DNA from 2 places in the Kushneria sp. Sum13 genome. Region 2 is predicted to be linked to the other one. Evidence: predicted binding sites of a transcription regulator. Region 2 holds the regulator's gene; the other holds the start of a gene.
The links. The regulator LexA, encoded in region 2, represses DNA repair genes until DNA is damaged. The targets are predictions, from matches to a motif close to TACTGTNTANNTANACAGTA.
Positions count from the first base shown of each region.

Region 1: the regulator LexA is predicted to act here: its motif matches at 7,950-7,969, upstream of ACUN8C_RS01655 (LexA family protein).

Region 1 covers NZ_CP199847.1:356,022-367,138, forward strand. The annotation lists gene ACUN8C_RS01590 (replication endonuclease) at 1-1,500, opposite strand, end outside; gene ACUN8C_RS01595 (hypothetical protein) at 1,497-1,958, opposite strand; gene ACUN8C_RS01600 (hypothetical protein) at 1,961-2,296, opposite strand; gene ACUN8C_RS01605 (hypothetical protein) at 2,284-2,511, opposite strand; gene ACUN8C_RS01610 (ogr/Delta-like zinc finger family protein) at 2,501-2,758, opposite strand; gene ACUN8C_RS01615 (hypothetical protein) at 2,906-3,091, opposite strand; gene ACUN8C_RS01620 (hypothetical protein) at 3,132-3,359, opposite strand; gene ACUN8C_RS01625 (hypothetical protein) at 3,379-3,591, opposite strand; gene ACUN8C_RS01630 (S24 family peptidase) at 3,697-4,389, shown strand; gene ACUN8C_RS01635 (hypothetical protein) at 4,386-5,315, shown strand; gene ACUN8C_RS01640 (hypothetical protein) at 5,342-6,352, shown strand; gene ACUN8C_RS01645 (hypothetical protein) at 6,498-7,544, shown strand; gene ACUN8C_RS01650 (hypothetical protein) at 7,617-7,850, shown strand; gene ACUN8C_RS01655 (LexA family protein) at 7,990-8,337, shown strand; gene ACUN8C_RS01660 (endonuclease) at 8,339-9,205, opposite strand; gene ACUN8C_RS01665 (hypothetical protein) at 9,259-9,594, shown strand; gene ACUN8C_RS01670 (hypothetical protein) at 9,584-10,435, opposite strand; gene ACUN8C_RS01675 (helix-turn-helix domain-containing protein) at 10,460-11,117, opposite strand, start outside.
Region 2 covers NZ_CP199847.1:1,901,687-1,912,803, forward strand. The annotation lists gene mfd (transcription-repair coupling factor) at 1-3,194, shown strand, start outside; gene ACUN8C_RS08995 (hypoxanthine-guanine phosphoribosyltransferase) at 3,357-3,944, opposite strand; gene ACUN8C_RS09000 (mechanosensitive ion channel family protein) at 3,937-5,220, opposite strand; gene nagZ (beta-N-acetylhexosaminidase) at 5,258-6,307, opposite strand; gene ACUN8C_RS09010 (TetR/AcrR family transcriptional regulator) at 6,304-7,014, opposite strand; gene lexA (transcriptional repressor LexA) at 7,180-7,824, shown strand; gene ACUN8C_RS09020 (lipopolysaccharide kinase InaA family protein) at 7,865-8,566, opposite strand; gene ACUN8C_RS09025 (hypothetical protein) at 8,660-8,905, opposite strand; gene ACUN8C_RS09030 (DUF6586 family protein) at 8,995-9,453, opposite strand; gene topA (type I DNA topoisomerase) at 9,450-11,117, opposite strand, start outside.

The DNA of each region.
Region 1 (11,117 bases), 1.5 Mb from region 2:
CATGCGCCATTCGCGCCAAGGGCGAATCGGCTGCAGCTTGCGCGGGGTGAGCGGGCCACCCATCAGACGCAGGAACTGATCCCATGCCCCGGCGTTGCAGGCGGTGCGCACCTTCGCCATGAATTCGATGATCGAGCGCCCCGGATTCGTGGCGGCTTCCCATGCGGCCAGCTGCTCGGCCTGCTGTTCGGTCAGCCGGCGAACCTCACGCCAGACCGTCACGCTGGGCAGCCCGACGAACTGAAACTGACGAATGCCCCACACGGCGGCCCACGCTTCAACGCGCGGCGCGCTAGATGCCATTTCCCGGCCGTACTCGTCGAGATCGACAAACTGCCGGCCGTTGACGTTTTTCGAGACGTACTTGGCGACATACCCGGCAGCGGTGCCGCGCGTGTAGTCGATGAGCTTGGCCTGAAAGCGGTTCTGCTGAGCGCCCGGCTCGTCGGGGGTGTCGGCCAGTGCGTACTCGCGCATGACCTCGTTGACCCGCTCGACGTGATCCGCATGTGCCCACATCAGCATGTGCCAGTGCGGCGTGCCGTCGTGGTGGGGCTCTGCCACGCGCACGCCATAAACGCCGATGTCCTCACGGGCCAGCGCCGAGCGAATGCGCGACCAGATCGTGGTCAGATAGCGCTGACCGTCGCGCGGGGTGTAACCGTCATAGACCGGATTACGGGTGCAGCTCTTGGCGCGTACAGGGTGAAAGCGTGACGGGCAGGTGAGGGTGTAGAACACGCCCACATGACCCAGTCGGCGAGCTTCGGCCTCGGTCTCGCGAATGCGCAGCATCAGCTCGGCGCGGCGGTGGTCCGGATTGGCCAGGCCCAGCTCGGAAAGCTCGGCGAGCGTGTAGTTCTGGCCGTGCTGGTTGATGGCCTCGACCGCTTCCAGCATCGCGAGATTGCGCAGCTTCTGACTGGCGCGACGCACCACGGTGGCGTTCGAGCAGTAGATGCCGGCGCGGTGATGCACATTGCCCAGCTCGCGCTCCAGCTGCTCAAGGCGACGACCGGCCAACACGCGCAGCTTGCGACGCCACCATTTGGCGTCCTCAAGGCGTGCCAGCTGGACGCGGATCGGCAGTTTGCCGTCCGGTGGATCAATCTCGTGTTTCTCGACGCGTTCCAGCCCTAGCGCCAGCGCAGCCTCGGCGGCGTCCAGCTCGGAACCGCCGGCACGATTGGCCTCGCCCACCTTCTCGTCATGCACCCGCTTGATGGCCATGGCCTGTGCCTCGGCGTGATTGCAGATGCCCTCATCGTCATGGGTCACACGAAACGGCCCGACGTGCAGGCGCTGACAGATCCGGCGCAGATAACGGTTGCCGGCGGCGTTGCCACTTTTGCGGGCCACGACCAGAAACGCCTGTGCCAGCTGCTCGGCGTATTGCGGGTAGCGGTCGAACACATACTGCTCACGCCACTGCTGGCAGCTCAGCGTGCCCTGACCGCCGGGCGCGCCGAATTCACGGGATAGCTCGATTGCGCTGGTCATTCTGCGTTGGCCTCGATCAGTGCCAGATAGTGCTGCGCGGCGGCGATGTCGCCCTGGGCGAGTGCCTGCCGAGCACTTGCGGCAAGCGTCTGAGACGGATGCGATGCGGGGCGCATCCCATCGCGCAGGCGACTGGCGTAAGCACTCATGCGATGGATGGCCGAGCGGATCGCTTCACGCGTTTTGGGCGTCATCCACTCGATCGGGGTGCGTGTCAGGTTGTTGGCGATGGCTTCCGGCGTGCGCTCATTGGGCGGAATCTCATTGATTGGCCGGTTGGGCACCAACGTCTGTGCTGCCGAGCGCAGCACCACGGCGCGCTCGCCGGGCTGCATGGCAGCCCAGACTTCCGCGAGGTCGCGGTTTTCAGTGCGTCGCCGCAGCTCGTCTCGCACGGCAAGAAAGCTGGCGCGCGGGTCGAGCTGTTCGACGGGACGGATGGCGTGAACGCTGGCCATGGTTACGCCCCCACGGCCTGAACGGCGCGAACGTCAGCGTTCTGACGCTCGGCAAAGCCGATCAGGTCGCTGACGGTCAGGGCCATGCGGCGGCCGTCCGGGTGATTGACGACCACGACATAAGAGGTGGTCGATTCCACATCGATGGCCGCGCGGCGGTTGAAGCTTTCCAGCTCGGCCATCGCCTGCACGGCCATCAGGCTGGCATCGCGCGGGGTATGGCCGTGCTGTCGGATCAGGTGCGACGTGCACTGATTGATCGCATCGCCACGATGCACGCGGCGCGGCAGGCTCAGGATGAAAGCGATGGCCGGGCTGTCATGATTCAGTGCGTGCATGCCACACCTCCCTGCGCGTTGAGCTGATCGAAGGCATAGGCCGCGTGCTGGTGTGCTTCATCGGCACGTAGACGACCGTGGTCGACAAGGTGCTGACGGCAGGCCGTCACCATCTGGTGCGGTGTGCGATAGCGCGGCTGGTTGCGCAGGAATGCCTGCGCGGCGTCCTGGACACTGTCGCTGGGGTCGATCTGATAGTGAGGATCAATGGTCATGTCTTTGCTCCTTGGCCCGGCCCGGTGACGGCTCGAGCTGGTAATAGGGGAAGTCGTTTTCATCTTCCGGCCCGCGTGGCGGCTGCACCTGCGGCACTGCCGTACTGGTTCTGATCTGGTAATAGCCGTACCAGCGGGCACCACAGGCCGGGTTCTGGCAGTCCGCATACACTTCGGTTAAGCGCTTGAGCGGGCTTTTACTCGTTCGAATCCGGCAGGGTGAGTTGCACGCCTTGCATGTCCACACGTCGGGTTAACCTCGCTATGCCCTGGCCGATCCAGTTGCATCGGGGGGCAGTGCATTTGTCGTAATAAACAAGGCCCTTTTCCTCGGGGAGGTCGCTGGGCACGCGGCGGGTCGGGCTGCCGCAGACCTCGCATTTGCGGCGGTGACTCATCCGCGCCTCCCAACCGCTCGCGGCCCGCGTGGCATGGCCATTCGTGCCGTGCCTTTTCTCAATGCGCGCCGCAGTACGAATTCGGCGGCCTGATCCAGCGTTTCCAGACCCTGTTGCTGCCGAACGGCTTCCAGCACGCGGCGGTCGGCATCGGTCGGGAACATTTCAATGTGTCGTGTCATGGGTACCTCGCGAGGTCCTGAAAGGGTGTCGCGCCGTCCCTCAATGGAGCTTTGCCGCCGGCTGGAAATCGATCATGCTCACGGCGTCGAACTCCTGCTGGCTGGAGACACCGAGCATTTCCAGTGCGCCCCGCATGACCAGCTCACGCGCGAGCGTGGCCTTCTCGATGCCGGTGTAGGCAGAAAGCGCCTCGATGAGGTCATCTTCGAACTGGTCAAGATTGATACCGATGCGGGCGGTCTTGAGGCGACGGGGGTCCCTGTACATGGCTGCGATTCCTTCTGGGTTAGTGACTGACGGGAGCGGGGCTTTCGGCCTTCATGGCCTTGATGCCACGCAGATAGAACATGCGGGCCTGCGCCGAGAGCGTGCGCATTTCAGAAGCGGCAATCGCTTCGAGATCCGCACGTTCGGTCGGCGTCAGGTTCATCCAGACAGGATTGCCACGGCATCCATTGGGTGCGCGGCGGGGGCGTGGGGAGGCTTGCGGATTGCTCATGATGTATGATTCCCAATAGTTAACTTGCACAGTCAGCACAATCCTAATTGCCAAAATGGCGTTTAACAACCATATGGCAATCATATTTAGCTATTAGGCGTTTCCATGATTGACAAAAAGCTAATGGCGCCGGGAGTTTTGGGCCGTATAAAAGAGGTTCTGGGGGTATCTTCAGACAAGGAGGTAGCCGAATACTTCGGTATATCTTCTACCTCAGTTCACAATTGGAAACGCCGTGGAAGCATTCCGTACGACGAATGTGTCGAATTGGCAATTGCCAAAAAGGCAAGCTTGGAATGGCTTTTATTCGGAGATGGCGATGAAGCTGCTCTGAAAATATCTTTCACGATGCAGGCTGAAGGTGAGGTCTTACCCAGCTCGATGGCCGGTCATTCAAGAATATTGATCTATAGCATCGAAGCCGCTGCAGGCACTGGAAGGCTGTTTGAGGGTGAGTCAATCGACACTACCGTGTATCTCAATACAGATCACCTAAAGCGAGACGGCTTGGACCCTTCACGTGTGGTGGGCGTGCGTGTGCGCGGGGATTCGATGGGCGACACGTTGAATGATGGAGATCAGGTATTGGTGGATCGCAGCCGCCGTATCCCGGATGGCGTGTTCCTGCTGCGCATGGATGACGGATTGCGCATCAAGCGGGTGCAGCGCGTGGCCGGCGGCGGCTGGCGCCTGATCAGTGACAACCCGCACTACCCGCCGGAAATCGTCGATCCGCTCTCTAACCAGAATGTCGAGATCATTGGCGAGTGCGTGATGCGGCTGGGGAGAATAAGGTGAGGATCAAATCAAGCCTAGGTAATTTTCTTAATAAAAGTATTAAGATTAAAACTTTGCTTAAGCTGATCTTGGCAGTCATGGCTATCGCGGCACTTATATTTTTTTTGGGTGCTGAGTACATCTTAACTACGTTGCGCGGTAAGTTACCTTTCGTAGTGTTTATATTTATACTTTTCTTATTTTTTAGGAAGTGGTTCGTTAATAATTTTCAGCAATTAGAGTCGGTTAATTTTTTTGGCTTTAACTTTCTGTTTAAAAAAGAAAGAAAAGATAGTTGTGCAGGTTCTGAAGAAGATCTTGCTGAAAGAGCTGTAAATGTTGATGGTTGTAGCTCTATAGAAGAAGCTGAAAAAGACATTGATGAATCCGATGAAAATTTCCTTAAAAGAGTTGAAGATAAAGAAACGTCATCTTTAAGTGAAGAGGAGATGAGGCGCTACTATAATATTGTCAAGCCTGATGAAAACTTTTCCAGCTTTGAATATGATAGCTTTTTTTACCAGCCTAGTGCTTTGGTTCCAATATCAAGAAGCGCGCGTGCCTTTCTATATGATAATGATTTTCTTGAATTGGCATTAGGTAAGGTTTCAGTAAGTACAGGGCACATTTTTAAAGCATGGCAAAAAATAGAGTTTATAATTTCAGAACTTAACCGCAAAAATGGTGGAAATGAAATTTCTCCAAGCTCAGGCGGCCCTGATCCAGAGCCAAGAAAAGTTATAAGTTTTGAAGATAAGCTGACTTATTTGATTGGTCAAGATAGTTTGAGCTCCGGGGTTACAAGCAAAATCTTCAAGGCCAATAGAGTTCAAGAGTCTATTGGCTCACATGAGGTTGAAGAGATAGATACGATCGAAGCTCGTAAATTTGTCGATCTTGTTATTAGCATAATTAATAAATTCGAAGATGAGCATGGCTATATTTGATCGTTCTTAATTCAAGGTAAAAGCTTGTGACAAAATTAAAAAAAATTACCCGGATAATCGGTGCTGTCTCTGAGCCTGCTTTAAAGGGGGTGGCAGGCCCTCTTCTAGCACCTGTTTGGGATACGGTGAAAGCATTTAATGATGCCGCTATAGATCAAATTTCTCAAAATAGAGAGAAAAGGTTGGATAGGTTTCATAGAGCTTTGGTTAAAGGAGTTCCGCCAAATAAAGCTGCCATGCTTTTACATTCTAATGATACTGACTATGGAAGCTATGAATCTTTATTAAATGCTTGCTGGCAAGACATAGAAGAGAGTAAGACAGAGCTTTATGCAAGATTGGCTTCTAAAGTTTTAGCTGATGAGCTGCGCTCAGATTTTAGACTGAGTTTTATTATGTTTTTGAGAGATTTGTCGTCTGACGAGTGTGCTTTCCTAAAGACGTTATATATATCTGGAAAATATGATTTTTTGCCGAATTCTTCTTCTGGCAATCAACTGAGAAACCTTGTATCGAGCCAAAATCCAATTGAAAAATTGGCGCTTAAGAAATTTGAAAGCTACTATCTTTTCGATTCTTCAGAAAGTAATGTTACCCATTTTGGGGAAAGTTTTTTACAGTCAATTTACTCTTCGCAAGAGTTAACCCCTCAGGCTATCGGTAAGAAACATTATAAGGGGCATACAGCTAGGGTTTTTTGTGATTTTAATGATTTGATTGCACAACAATATTCAAATGCAGTATGCCATCATTTGTTTGAGAAAAATTTCAGCTGCTCGGTTGTCGATATTTATGAAGGAAGTTTTCGAAACTCATTCTCTCACGATATTGTTATTTTAGTTGTTGGGAGGAATACTAATATTAAAAAGCTTGAGCTTTTCAATTCCAATAAAAAAAGAAGAAACACGCATTCAATTAAATTCAATTTTTTAGTGTCAAATAATAATTCTGATAATGTCACCTTTGAGTTTGATCAAGTTCATAATGTGCGCTCCATCGACGAGTTAAAAGAGTGTTTAGATAGTATTTCACAATAAGCATCATCAGAGTAAGAAATGGAATTTTTACTTTTAATAAATTCCTTCCTGCCAGTTTTGATCTAAAGCACCCGCTTAAAGGTTCGTAATATCTTGTAACAAGTGATATCTTAAAGTTCTAATACATAGAGCTTAAGGGAACATCATGTTTGCGGGAATTGGCTTCATCATCTGCACGATTCTAGCCGTCATCATCGGGGTTAGAATCGGACGCAATCGACGCGCTAATGGTAAAGGTGCTTTTTTCAGCGGGATAACGGGTATTTTTGGCGGTGCGGTTGCAGGCTTCTTTCTGCTGGTCTCACTGGCACTGATCGACATATCCGTTAATGGTAGCGACAGCAAGATTGAAGAAATCGAACCGTCTGTCAGCGAAGAACAGCCCGCCCTGTCGTCTCTCTATACCGTAGCCAGCGACAAGACAAAGGCTCCTTATAAACGCACCGTCGAAGTGACGCTTAACGAGCCAGTTGATAAAGACCAGCTCGCCGATATCGCCCAACAGATCAAGTCACAGGAAGAGGCCGAAGTCGAGCGCACCTTTATCGGCTATCGCCTAGAGTCACAAGACCCCGATACCGCCTATTGGGCAACCACTCACTATGATCCTGACTTGAGCGTCGTCATTCTGGGCATGCTCGAAAACCAGATCCCCGAGTCCGAACAGGTCGCCTCAGAGCCGGTTTCGACTGACGATGCCGAGCAGTTGGCCAGTGACAAAACAAACGAGAAGCAGGCAGAGATCGAGGCCGGTAGTGACCTTGGCTTTGATGCCAAAACGTTTGCTCGCCGCTTCAATGCTTCCATGACCGATCTTGGCCAACCCTACCGCGCAAAGGGCAATGTCGATAACAGCGGTGTGCAGGGCATCTTTCAGGAGGCGTTCAGCGAACATCTGGCACTGACTGGCACCGTTAAACCACAATCCGGCGCCGTGAACGGCATCATCTTTATGGGTACAGGTGATGGCACGCAAGAATCCGGTGCACGGGTCATGGTGGTGGCTTCCGGTGTTGTTGCTGCGACTCAGCCCGACATGAGCGCTCAAAATGCTTTTGACGTGATGCTGTCACTCATCCAGTCCTACGATGGCGGTGAGGCATCGTCAAAAGTGCTTAACGGTGTTGAGTACACCTATCAGCGCAGCGATATTTTTGGAAACATGCTGACGGTCGATTCCGCCGATAGCTGACCATCCACACTCACTGCCGAAAGCCGCCCCACATAGGGCGGCTTTTTAACGACACGCAGAACCGGGGATGCCATGACTTTGGAAATCGGATACATCATCTGCACAGTACTGGCGGGCATCGTTGGCGTACGCGCCGCGCGATATCAGCGAGGCGAGGGTAGAGGTGTTGTCATCAGCTTTTTGGCCGGCATTCTTGCCGGCGGTTTTACGGGGATATTTTTGATGGCCATGATGGTCATCATTGCTACACCTGAAAGCCGTATCGAGAAAATCGAGCCTACCGCCGATGAGCAATCAGCCGCCTAGCAAACTGCCATGCTGGAATGAGCCGCCCAACTCGGGCGGCTTTTTGTTGTACGCAATGTACAAATGTACAAACGCTTGAACATCAACACAGGTTAATTTATATGTATGTATATACAGCACTAAAGGAATAGACCACCCCATGCACGCGCAGTACCTCGGCCCCATCGATTGCCGTCCCGACCCGTCTCTAACGTTCCTTGATCTAAGCCGATACCCGCCCAGCTGCTACCTGATGCGCGCGGGTGAGGATGCCGGCGTGGGCGGCCCACTATTTGAGGGTGATGTGCTGGTCGTCGACGAGGCGCGCCACCCGAGCCATGGGGATCTTGCCGTGATCATGATCGACGGCATCCGCGAGGTGTTCCAGACGTTCCGGGTCGGCCCGCAGTTTCGATTCCAGCCGGTGGGCGGCGGGGAGAGCCGACGGATCAAGCCCGAGCTGGTGCTGGGCGTAGTGGTCAGCTTGGTGCGGCGCTGTGCCGTTTGATTCAACGACACAATGATTCACAGGGTACGCCGTCCTTGTCGCCATCCAGTCGCGTATTACCGCACTGCTGCAGGTGGTAAACGGCTTCATCACATGAACGCATCATGCTGCACGTTTTGCGCGTCTCGCAGCTGAAACTGCTGGCCTGATCTAATACCGGATCATTGGCTGCCGGGGTGGGTAATGGCTGAGGCTGTGGGCTGTCTTCCACATAGGGATTGCCGCTGCCCTGAATCGCGGTGATGCGCTGATTGCGCAGGCGCTCCCAGTCATCCACCGGATCGGCTTTTGCCCAAGCTTCGAACAGGCGCTGTTGCTGGCTGCTGATGCTGGTGCCGTAGGTGTCGCGCATATACCAGTAGGTGCGGGCAATGTTGCCCCTGACTTCTGCCGGTGGCTGGAAAGTTCGCTCCTTAAAGCTGACTTTTGCCGAGCATTGGCCGTACTGGTAGGCGTCGGCACTGGTCACCATGCCATAGCGCATGTTGGATCGATCGCCGTTTACCTCACCAACACTGGGGACCAGATTAACCAGATCCGCCTCAGCGCGACGAAACACCGGATCATTGCTGCGGCAATTGCGGCGACCGCCGTCCTGCCAGCACTGACGCTGCCGACCAAAATCGTAGGCGGGCATGATGTGCTCCCACTCGATCCGATTGGCCCGTGGCTTCTGTTTGCGTACCTGATAACCGCAGCTGGCCAGATCGGGGCCATCTTCCGTATAGGTGCAGTCGCAATAGAACGTGCGCTGATGATCGGCATGGATTTGCGTGGCGATCTTCTTGGCGGTACTGAATGAGCCGGGTGGTTCGGCAAGGGCGGGCAGGGCGATGATGAGCAGTAGGGATAGAACAAGGCGATACATGGCAGGTCCGAGACGGTTTAAGTTCGGCTGCCAGCATACGGGGATTTGACGCAGTGCGATCTGATTCTGAATTGCTCAAGAAATACCGACATGTACCGGACTGGCAGCGCAGCGTGCCCATGCGCTGGGCGCCCTCACGCTATGAGGTGATCCAGTGGCGCCAGGCGCGCGAGCGGCAGGGCTGGCTCAATGCCTATAAATTCCCGCCGGCACAGCGGGTGCCGATTGAATATCAGGCGCTGTTCGCCGGGCAGATCTGGAAGGGGCGGGTACTGCTGCTGCGCCACAGCTATGAGCAGACATGGCAGGTGCATGCCTCACCGATGTGGCTGCTGATGCGACGGCATGAGGTTAGTGCGGCAGTGTGGAGAAATTACTCTAACCAGTAACTCTTCCCATTTCCATGAATTCGCCGTTTCCATCTTCAGTCAAACTTAGATGCTCTACCCTCCATTGAGAATACTCTTTCATTTGAGCAAAGCTAAACTGCGTGTGTGCGATGATGTCGCATTCTTCTAAATCGATTTCTTCGGCTTTGCCATCCCGCTCAAAGTTATCTTTAAACAAGCTCTTTATACGTTCTGATAGTTGACTTGCAGTTTCTTCGCTCTCGTCCATTACGTAATTAAAAGTGTCATAAACTATGATTATTCTTAAAGGATATGCCTCTCCCTCTTGAAGCTCTACGTCACTCGCATCATCCAAAGTCATGAATATGCCTGAGATACAATCTCCGGCTTGATCAATTGCCTTTCTTAGTTTTCGTTCAAAGTTTTTATGGCTCGCTAATCTCCTTTCAAACTCATTAGGAAAAGCAGGTCGGCCATAGCGCGAGGCAAGCCATTGCTTAAGAATTCGCTTTTCGTTAGCGGGTAAGTAATAACTTTTGTCCGTTTGCAAAATGCCTTCGCTCGAAAACGATTCTTTGCATATGTAAGTTTTTTTGTGCTGTGTTAGCTCCAGCCAGATATCATCGTTGCTGCTCCCTGTGTACTTCAAATGAAGACGTCTTGAGTTTCTTGCATGACACAGCTGAGGATCTTCCTTTGTAATTACGTTTGCCAAAATTATCTCTAATAGAGGCTCAGTTTCTAGATTACGGGCTATGTCACAGTCATGTGATATGATCACAATCTTTTGATCAGCAAGGTTTTCTCCAGAAATCGTGGTTAAGCTTCCCTCATATATCGCTAAGTCACCTTGCCTGAAACCTGTATCATGACCAAACATGTAACTGCCTCTTTATCTCTAGGTTTAATTGCTTGCACTAGGGATCGAAATAGAGCTTTTCCAGTCTGTGTTTCTTTCAATGCCTGAAGCTTTGGATTTTACTACCTTGGCCTTGGTTTCAGAGTCTTCTATTTTTGCTAAAAGACTTTTAATTTTGTCTGTTGTTAAACTTCCTGACTTGAGAAGATCATTAGCAGAACCCTCGCTAAAAGCTTTAACTTTTAGAAGGTTGTGACGATTGGAAATGTTAGATTTCGCAACTGCGTGCTCTAACTCCCCGATTTGGTCAATCATCAGATTGTATTCTGTGGTCGGCCTGTTCTCATCTGAAAGCCATTTATAGATTGCTTGCCTAGAGACTCCAAATATACGACTTAAGTCGGATACCGAAAGGTGCAAGCTTTCTTGAGCAGCTTTTAATTTTTGGCTAGCGCTTCTTGTGTCAATGTTGTCATTGCCGGCCTCATTTTCGATTTTTGTTTTTTTGCCAGAAATTGTGATTCCAGCTCTTTCGGAGATATCATTCGACCATTTTCCAATGTCGGCTACTGAAAAGGCGCTTCCTGTTCCTAGAAACAGCGTTATCAAGGCGGTTGCTTTCAAACTTCTATGCCTGCAAGCGTTAGTATCAGCTTTATTGGCGCTAGAATGACTATATGTATTATAGCTTGTGCTGTTTGAA
Region 2 (11,117 bases):
GCTTTTCACCGCATCAGGACATCGTCTCTGAACGGCTTCGCACCCTGAGACAGCTTCACCATCAGTACCAGGCGGTCATTCTGGCGCCCATCAACACCCTTATGCAGCGCCTGCCGCCAACTGATTATGTCGCTGTCCAGGCCCTGCATCTGGAAAAGGGCATGTCGCTGAACCGTGAGCATTTTCGCGGTCAGCTTCATCGTGCCGGATATCGCGCCGTTGAAACCGTCTATGAACCCGGGGAATACGCCTTTCGTGGCGCCTTGATCGATCTTTACCCGGTCGGCAGCGAGCAGCCACTTCGCATTGACCTGTTTGATGACGAGATCGACACACTGCGTCATTTCGACCCGGACACACAGCGCTCCAGCGATCGTACCGAGCGCATCGAGCTCCTGCCGGCGCACGAATACCCCCTGACGCAGGACGCCATTGCCCGTTTTCGCGAAGGCTTTGAGACACTTTTTGATGTTGATCCGCGTCATTGTCCGCTCTATCTGGATGCGCTGCAGGGCATCCCCTCTCCGGGGCTTGAGCAGTATCTGCCGCTGTTTTTCGAGCACACGGCAACGCTTTTTGACCATATTGGCGATCAACTGCGCTGCGCCTTGATGCCGGGCAGCTTTGAAGCGGCCGAAAGCCACTGGCAGTCCATCACCGGACGTTTTGAAAATCTTGGGGTGGATCCCACTCGACCGCTACTGCCCCCGGTAAAGGCCTTTGTACCGGTGGCCGAGCTCTTCGGACAGATCAACCGCTACCCGCGACTTCAGTGGCGCACCGATGAGGAAGGCGCCCTCGTGGAAGGTGCGGCGCTGCCGGAGATTGCCATCGACGCGCGTGCCGCCAAACCGCTGGCGTCGCTGGAACAGTTTCTCAAAAGCCATGATGATCTTCGTGTGCTGTTCGTGGCGGAATCGAGGGGCCGGCAGGAAGCCCTGCACGAGGCTCTGGCGCCCTTGAACCTTTCTTTAGGGGATACGGACAGCTGGCAAAGCTTTCTCGAGGCCCGCCAGACTCATGCGCTCGTTGAGGGCGGCCTTGAGCGCGGCCTCTGGCTTGAAAGCGAAAAACTGCTGGTACTGACCGAAACCGAGCTGTATGGCGAGATCGTACGTCAGAGCCGGCGGCGCAGCCGTGCCACGGACGACAACGAGCTGGCCATACGCCATCTTTCCGAACTCAGGGAAGGCGCACCGGTCGTTCACAAGGCGCACGGCGTCGGTCGCTATCTGGGCCTTGAAACCCTGCACGCCGGCGGCATGCCGGCTGAATTTCTGACGCTGGAATACGCCAGTGGCGCACGTCTTTATGTGCCGGTCGACAGCCTTCACATGATTTCGCGCTACGCCGGTGCCAGTGATGAAAGCGCCCCCCTGCACAAGCTGGGCAGCGATCAGTGGGAAAAGGCGCGACGCAAGGCAGCCGAGAAGGTTCGCGATACAGCGGCCGAGCTGCTGGATGTCTATGCCCGACGCGAGGCGCGTGAAGGTTTTGCCTGCGAGCCGCCCGGGCAGGAATACGCGCGCTTTGCGGCCACGTTCCCGTTTGAGGAAACGCCGGATCAGCGCATGGCCATTGACGCCGTCATCCATGACATGACCTCGTCACAACCGATGGACCGCGTGGTCTGCGGTGATGTCGGCTTTGGCAAGACGGAAGTGGCGATGCGAGCGGCCTTTCTGGCCGTCCAGTCCGGCCGCCAGGTGGCCGTGCTGGTGCCGACAACGCTGCTGGCCCAGCAGCATTTTGACAACTTCCGTGACCGTTTTGCTGACTCGGCCATCAATATCGATATCCTGTCGCGCTTTCAGGGCGGCAAACTGCAGTCCCAGACGCTGGAACGTCTCAATGATGGCCGCATCGATATCGTCATTGGTACGCACAAGTTGCTGGGCAAGGAACTTGAGTTTGCCAATCTGGGGCTGGTCATCATTGATGAGGAACATCGCTTCGGTGTGCATCAAAAGGAAAAGCTCAAGACGCTTCGTGCCGAGGTCGACATTCTGACCCTGACCGCCACACCAATCCCGCGAACGCTGTCGATGGCCATGAGTGGCATGCGAGACCTGTCCATCATTGCCACGCCCCCGGCGCGCCGGCTGTCGGTCAAGACCTTCGTGCAGCAGCGCAATCAGGCCGTTCTCAAGGAGGCCGTGCTGCGCGAACTGCTGCGAGGGGGTCAGGTCTACTACCTGCACAATGAGGTCAAATCGATCGAAGCCACGGCTGAAAAGGTGCGCGAACTGGTGCCGGATGCCCGAGTGGGCGTCGCCCATGGCCAGATGGCCGAGCGCGCCCTGGAGCGTGCAATGTCGGACTTCTATCACAAGCGTTTCAACGTGCTGGTGTGCTCCACCATCATTGAAACCGGCATCGATGTGCCCAGCGCCAACACCATCATCATCGAGCGTGCCGACAAGTTCGGCCTGGCCCAGCTCCACCAGTTGCGCGGTCGTGTGGGTCGTTCACACCATCAGGCCTACGCCTACCTGCTCACCCCGCCGCCCAAACAGATCACCACCGATGCGACCAAGCGCCTGGAGGCCATTACTCAGGCAGAAGATCTGGGCGCAGGCTTTACGCTTGCCAGCCACGATCTGGAAATTCGCGGGGCCGGGGAACTGCTGGGCGAAGAGCAAAGCGGTCAGATCGAGACGATCGGCTACAGCCTTTACATGGAAATGCTCGACCGCGCCGTCAATGCCATTCGAAGTGGCAAGACGCCCAACATCGAAGCACCCATGTCGGAAGGCGTGGACATCAGTCTGGGACTGCCGGCACTGATCCCCGAAGAGTACATGCATGACGTTCAGCAGCGTCTGGTCATGTACAAGCGGATCAGCAATGCCAAAAATGATGGCGAGCTACGTGAACTGCAGGTCGAAATGATCGACCGCTTCGGGATGCTGCCGGAGCCGGTCAAGCATCTCTTCCGCCAGGCTACCCTTCGCTTCAAGGCCGAGCGTCTGGGGATTACACGACTGGAGGCAGGCGACAAGCGTGGCCGTATACAGTTCGGTGCCGACACATCGGTTGACCCGATGACGCTGGTCAAGATGATGCAGAAAGCGCCCGACCAGTACCGCCTTGATGGTGCTGACACTCTGCGCTTTGAAAAGCCCATGGAGAAGGCCGAGACCCGCTTTTCCGCTGTCGAATCCCTGCTGGAGCATTTCAACCAGAAGTCATGATGCACTCACTATGTCAGTCGGGCACAGGGTGTGACTGACGCATACGAAAAAGGGCCGGCCCTGATGCCCGGCCCTTTGGGCGTCATGTCTGCAGCGCGCTACTTCGCATGCCGGAATCGAGTGCTCTAGTGCTCTGACACTTGAGAGGCTTGTCCGCCGAGGTTAGAGACCGCGCGGGGCAAAGATGCCCGGGGCGTTACGCCAGTAGCCCTTGTAATCCATACCGAAACCGAAGACATAACGGTCCTCGACTTCCAGGCCACAATAGTCCGCCTTGAGGTCAGGAACCGCCTTGCGATCGTGCATCTTCTCGACCAGCACGGCCGATGACACACTGGCCGCCCCTGCCTGATGGCAATATTCGAGAATGGCGGCAAGGGTTGCCCCCTCATCCAGAATGTCATCCACGATCACCACGTGACGCCCTGCCATGGGCACTTCAGGGGAGACACGCCAGAACAGCTCACCACCGCGCAGACCACCGCGATAGCGCGTCGCGTGGAGATAATCCACTTCCAGCGGAAAGCCCAGACGGGTCAGCAGATGGCCGGTCGTAATCAGACCGCCATTCATCACGCAATAGAACACCGGCATGCTGTCAGAGAGAGACTTTGTCAGTCGCTCGGCCATGTCATCCAGCGCCCTTTCAACCGCAGGAAGATCGATCAGGCAATCTGCCTCATCCATCAAAACCTTCATATCGTTGTGATACTGGGCTATCTCGAGGTGACCATCATGCTGTTCAGGCATCGCCATCTGACTCACTGTTGTGTTCGGTATCAAATGGGGCAGGCTGCCCCTTGTTTTGCTTCCCCGAACGGCTTCTGGAGGTCGACCGGGAATTTTGAGGGGCGCTATCCTGCCGGGAATCCCTTTCAGACTCAAGGTCTTCCTGCTGCGCCCTCTGACCGAGGCGCACCTCATCGGGAACATAAATTCTTGAAGCAGGCAGGGCCAGCTCTGCGCCATGTCGATAGATGATGTCGCGCACGGCGAGCAATATGCGCTGGCGAGTCTCGTTATAACGCTGCCAGTCAGTGACACTGCTCAATGCGTAGATCATCAGATTAAGCGAATAGTCGCCATACTGATTGAACGTCACCGTGATCAGCTCATCGCTGTTGATCTCGTCATCCTGGTCGAGCATCTCACGTATGTCGCCGGTGATCGCCTCAATGGCATCGGCATCCTGATAACGGATGCCAACGTTCTCCCAGAGAAGGCGTGCCTGCATGCGGGAAGGCGTCTCGATGGTAATCCGACTGAACGCTGCATTGGGCACATAGATGGGCGGCCCGGCAAAGGTACGAATACGGGTCAGACGCCAGCCGATATCTTCAACCACGCCCTCTATTTCCCGATCGGGCGAGCGAATCCAGTGCCCTACCTGAAAAGGCTTGTCCAGGTGAATGACCATTCCCCCGAAGAAATTGGCCATGACATCGCGCGCGGCAAAGCCCACCAGCAAACCACCGGCACCGCCGACCGCCAGAATGCTGGACATGTTGACCCCCAGCATCTGCATGGCCAGCAGCAGGACGACGATCAGCGTGATAGCCCCGACAATCTTGGTCACCGCCGAGGCCGTGGTCTGATCCACAGGGGTCGACTTCGAGCTGCCGGGCGGAAAGACCAGTCGCTGCTCGAGACGCTGCATCAGCCGGGTTTCGCCCCAGAACACCAATACCAGGGTGATCATGCCAAACGCCAGGGCCATATAGCGACTGAACCCTTCGAACTCGATTTCCCGAGCCACCAGGGTCAGGATCATGCATAACGCACCGCTCCAGAGCCACACCCGAAAGGGCATCCGAAAGCCATGCACCAGGGCATCATCCCAGCGCCTTGGGCTATCACGCAGACGGCGCTCCAGCCGACGCAGCAGTATTGCCGACACGATATCGACCACTACGGTCAAAAACGCCAGACCGATCAGCATGGCGGCCCAGCCAGGCAGGCCGGTCAGCTGATCCATGCGGTCGCGCATATCGGTGAGCAGGTCCTGCCAGAGTGCAGTGGCTTCCATAAAGAGGGACCTTTCAGGTCATGGGTGCGTTTGGTCGTTAGTCAGACCGTGTGTCGATCTGCTGAAGGCTGTCATATGTGCGCTGCCAGCGCGGCAGCGCCCTGAGCGCTTCAAGCGTCAAACGCTCGCCGCTGAAATGAAGCCTGCCCAGACGCTGACGGGCTGCCGGCGCCATCTCATGCCGGGCCAGCCTGTCGCGAGCACGGGCAGCGGCTTCAGGGTCGTTGCATAAAAGGGTCAGGTCACAGCCGGCCTCCAGCGCCGCCATGACACGCTCACCGGGGCCCCCGGCCATCGCTGCGCCTTCCATGGAAAGATCGTCGGAGACAATCACGCCCTCAAAACCGATGTCGTGACGAAGATATTCCAGCCAGCGCTTTGAGAAGCCGGCGGGACGATCATCGACCTGGGTAAAACGCACGTGCGCCGGCATGATGCCGGTCAGGCGATCAGACAGCGAACGAAAGGGAATCAGGTCGTGTGACTCGAGTGCTTCCAGCGTTCGGGTATCTTCCGGCATCACAAGATGTGAATCGAGCGTGACCCCGCCATGACCCGGAAAGTGCTTTCCGACACTGGCCATCCCGGCCTCTTCAAACCCTTCAATAAAGGCACCGGCCAGCGCGGTGACATGATGCGGATCATCGGAGAAGGCACGATTACCGATGGCCGGGCAACGGGCATCGTCCAGATCCAGTACCGGCGCAAAGGAAAAATCAGCGCCGCAGGCCGCCATTTCCATGGCCAGCAGCCAGCCGGTATCCCGGGCAAGCAACAGCGCCTCATCGGGCAGGCGACGATAGTACTGCCCCAGCTGCGCCATCGGCGGCAGCGTAGTGACGCCATTGCGAAGACGCTGAACACGCCCACCCTCCTGATCAATGGCAATCACGATGTTCGAACGGCAGCGTCGAATATCATCACACAGCTTTCGCATCTGCTCGGGCGACTCGACATTGCGCGCAAAGAGAATGATTCCCCCCACGCAAGGGTCGGAAAGCCAGCCTCGCTCCACGTCATTCAGACGCGTGCCCTCGATATCGCACATGAGAGGGCCACCAAAGGTTTCAGCCCCGGAATCGATCATGAATGCGTTCCTGTTCTGGGATGGGAAATCGTCTCGTGGTCCGGACAGGACGCCGGCATGCCACTGGTATTAACCTCGGTCACCGGGGCACGCAAGGCATGCAGGGCGACCGGTTTCAACCGCTGAGCCAGCTCTCGGATGGTGATGCGCTGATGATAGTCATGCTCTGCGATATCGCGCAGCGTATTGAGACCGGACAGGGTAAAGATGACCGACCCCAGCATGAAATGCAGCCGCCAGAAGCGTTCATCGTCGGCCAGCTCCGGGGTCGCCTGCCTGAGAAGCTTTAAAAATCGCGAAAAGATATCACCATAACGGCTGCGAAGCTCTTCACGAAGATGGCGCTGAGCCTGCGAATAGGCGAGCCCCAGAAGCTTCATGAAGGTTCTGAGATCATGGCTTTCAGAGGGCATTTCCAGCACGCTGATAAAAAGCGTATCGAGAAGCCTGTCAAGATCCGAGGATTTTGCCTCGTCTGCCTCCAGCCTATCCAGCCGCTGATGAAGATCTGCACTGAAAGGGTCCAGATATCGGAAAAACACCGCCTGTATCAGGGCCTGCTTGGAGCCGAAGTGATAATTGACAGCGGCCAGATTGACTTCGGCACGACCCGTGATCCGGCGCAGGGAAGTTTCGGAAAAGCCATGTTCGGCAAACAGTACTTCCGCCGCATCAAGGATTCGGGTCACGGTATCGGATGGCACCATGGAAAATATCAGTTCTCTATCATGAAATGAAAACGTGCAGACCAGCTCATGATGGTAGCACCATTGCCGGCTGGCACCTGCACGGGAGACAGTATCGAAGCGCTTGCATTGATCTGATGACTGGATACAATCACATACTGTATACATCAACAATGGCCACTGCACATGACACGACCGTTGACCGCACGCCAACAGGCCGTATTCGATTTCATTGCCAGGACCATCAGTGAACTCGGCTACCCCCCTACGCGTGCCGAAATTGCCGGCGCACTGGGATTTCGCTCGCCCAATGCTGCTGAAGAGCATCTGCGCGCCCTGCGCAAGAAAGGGGTCATCGAGATGATCCCTGGAACATCGCGTGGCATTCGTATTTCTGCTCAGGTGCAGGTTGCTCAGGAACAGGAAAGCATCACTGCAGGACTGCCCGTTATTGGCGAAGTGGCCGCCGGGAGCCCGATTCTTGCTGCCGAGCACATTTCACGTTACTGCCCGATGCCTGCCGATTTTTTCAATCCGGGCGCCGACTACCTGCTTCGGGTCCGCGGTCTTTCCATGCGTGATGCCGGCATTCTGGATGGTGATCTTCTGGCCGTTCATCGCACTCATGACGCCCGCGACGGACAGGTTGTGGTGGCACGACTGGGAGACGATGTCACGGTCAAGCGTTTCAAGCGACAGGGCAGCATTGTCAGCCTGATCGCTGAAAACCCTGACTTTGAACCCATCACGATTGATCTGACGCGCCAGAGTCTGGACATTGAAGGCGTTGGCGTGGGTGTCATCCGCGGTGGTGACGGTAACAGCCTTTAAACCTTCCTCTTGCCCCATGCGGTGATGCGCCAGAGGCGCGTCACCGCACGCGCGGTAACATGAGCCGGTCCCTGTCCAGCGCCATTCCGGCACGCTGATAGATATCCATCATCAGATGGCACTCATCGTCGCGCATCCCCATTGGACGTGCATCCCCAAAAAGACGCGTCAGATCACGCATGGCCGCCAGGCGAGCCGACGGTCGGCGCTGGCACTTTTCCAGATCTACCAGGGCCGTATGAGCCTTGCCATCACCATCCAGGCGCACCAGCACTTCCTTGGGATAGAGGTGTCCATGCTTGCGGCCACTTTGATGCAGCCTGATCAGATTTTCCGCCAGTGCCTGAAAAATGACAGCACGCTGTTCCAGTGTATATCGGTTGGCCAACAGCATGGCCTGCAGACTCTCATAACCAAGTAGTGCTTCGGTCACCAGCACGGCCTGCCAGCCCTGGCTGCCTTTGCGGGCTCTGAAAAAGACGGGAACCGGCGCATTGACGCCAAGCTTTCGACATCGATTGAGCCCCTGCCATTCACGTACTGTCGTGGGCCGACCCAGCGGATAGCGCAGGCTGTGAAAGAGATGGCCATGCTGAATCTTGACGTAAAACGACGGCCCCTGCGGGTCAGGACTTACAAACCGAACACCGCTGAGGCCGCCCTTTCGCTGATTGGGAGGCTCTACCCATTCTCCCGGTGCCTGCCACCAGAAGTCAAAATCGCCCTGCAGGCTCTGTGACATAACAAATTCATTCCGGTTTTTCAGATACAAGGATCTGAAACGCCGATACCCGCACATGGACGGGTATCGAGCGATTAATACATCGACACCGGATCAGTGAATGGCAGCAGGCTCGGGCGCATCAATAGCATCATCTTCATCGGCCAGTACAGAGCGCGAAATCAGGTGATCCAGCATCTCACGGGCAACATCAAATCGATGATGGCGTAAAAGCTCCAGAGTCTGGGATGAAAACCGAATGCTGGCCAGAGGCTCGTTCTTCTCGTCGCTGTCGGCGGCCCGCAGCACAAATTGCCCGTCTTCCAGCTCAACAATTTCAAATACGGCCGCTTCAGTCATGTGCCACCTCACTGATCCGATCAGCGAACAACATTAAAGCAATGTTAAGGGCACCTGACGACAATGTCACGTTTATCAAATACAAGGTATTACCATTCATAACTGGTTTCACGAAGTCTTGGGAGCAGTGTCCGAAAATCATCAAGGCACTTTGCCAGCTCCCGCTGAAGGGGCTCGCTCTGGCTGGAAGCAATCATGTTGTCATGGCGACGAAGCTGTGCCGCGCCGCCTTCATCATGGAGACGGTCCAGCAGCTGCATCAGACGGGCCAGCCAACTGTCGGGCTGGGCCACAAGCGCTCGCAACAACTCGATTTCAGCCACCGGCGCCGGAGGCTGATCCAGCACCGTGCGCCAGTGCATCGAGGGCCAGCGACAGGTATGGGCAATCTCCTTGATCGCGCTTTCAAGTGCCATTTCAATCATTGAAAGCGCTCCCTCTTCGAGGGCCCGACGTCTGGCATCGGCATGCTCGTCATTGCCCGGCGACTGCTCCAGCAGCAGCAGGGCCTGATACAGCAGCTGATTGGTACGACCCTGATGACTCATGAGGCCTGCTTCCCACCCTTGCTGCCCTTTTTGGCGCCCGGACTCTTCCGGTTGTCTTCGACCTGCCAGCGATCTCCTTCCCACAGCGCCTTCCAGCCAGTGGCCTTGCCATCCGCTTCTGTCAGCACGTACTGACTCTTGGTCTTGCGCGAGAACCGGATCTGCGCCGGATGACCGTCCGGATCATGGTCCGGTGCCTTCAAAAGAAAGTGATACTTCTCCGGCAGCACTTCGGCATGAGGCCTGATTTCACTGACCAGCGGCGGTCGCGTTTCACGATTTTTCGGGAACTGGCTGGCCGCCAGGAAAAGACCACTGGCGCCATCACGAAGCACATAGTGGTCGTCCACTTTCTGACAGGTCAGTTCCGGCATCGGAATCGGATCCATCTTGGGCGGAGCCGGTTCGCCGCTTTTCAAAAGCTTGCGAGTATTTTTGCAATCGTCATTGGTACAGGCGAAGTATTTACCGAAACGCCCCGTACGCAGCTGCATTTCCGAACCGCACTTGTCGCACTCAATGGTCGGGCCTTCATAGCCCTTGATGCGAAAGTGGCCCTCTTCGATTTCGTAATAGCCGTCATCATCATTGCTGATGTGGATCTTGCGCGTTTCATCGATGAGATAGCTGTCCATCGCCGTACCCGTATTCGGGTTGCGGCGCTTGGCGCGCAGGGCATCGGTTTCGGCATTGTCATCGGCATCTGCGGGCACGGCTTCATCACCGGGCAGCAGATCGATGGTGGTCTTGCAGCGCTCCTTGGGCGGCAGGTTGTAGCCCGAACAGCCCAGAAAGACCCCGGTCGAGGCAATACGAATCTGCATCGGCCGCCCGCAGGTCGGACACTGGATATCGGTCTCGACCGGCTGATTGGGGCGCATGCCTTCCTCACCCTCGGCATGCTCGAGACGGGCACGAAAATCACCGTAGAAGCTGTTCAGCAGCTCGCGCCAGTCACGTTCGCCGTCGGCGACGTGGTCAAGCTCATCTTCCATGCGGGCCGTGAAGCCATAGTCCAGCAAGTCTTGGAAGGACTCCGTCAGTCGGTCAGTGACGATCTCACCGAGCTTCTCGGCGTAGAACCGGCGGCTGTCCAGCTTGGCGTAGCCACGCTCCTGGATCGTGGAGATGATCGCGGCATAGGTCGAAGGCCGGCCGATGCCGCGTTTTTCCAGCTCCTTGACGAGGCTGGCTTCGGTATAGCGCGCCGTCGGCTTGGTAAAATGCTGCTTTGGTTCGAGCGTTTTGAGTTCAAGACGCTCTCCCTTGCCCAGATCCGGCAGCTGCTGATCCTCTTCCTTTCTGGAAGAAGGCTTGAGCACTCGGGTATAGCCATCAAAGCGCAGCACGCGCCCTTTGGCACGCAGCTCGAAATTCTCGACTTCGATGCTCAGAGTGGTCGACAGGTACTGGGCCGGCACCATCTGGCAGGCCAAAAACTGGCGCCAGATCAACTCATAAAGACGCTCGGCATCACGTTCCATGCTGCCCAGGTCATCCGCCCGTCGGCTGACATCGGTCGGCCTGATCGCCTCGTGGGCTTCCTGAGCACCCGCCTTGCTGGAATAGACGTTGGGCGATTCGGGAAGATAGTTGCTCCCCATTTCCGCTTCGACGTAGTCACGCGCCATGGTAATGGCATCGGCCGACAGGTTGGTCGAATC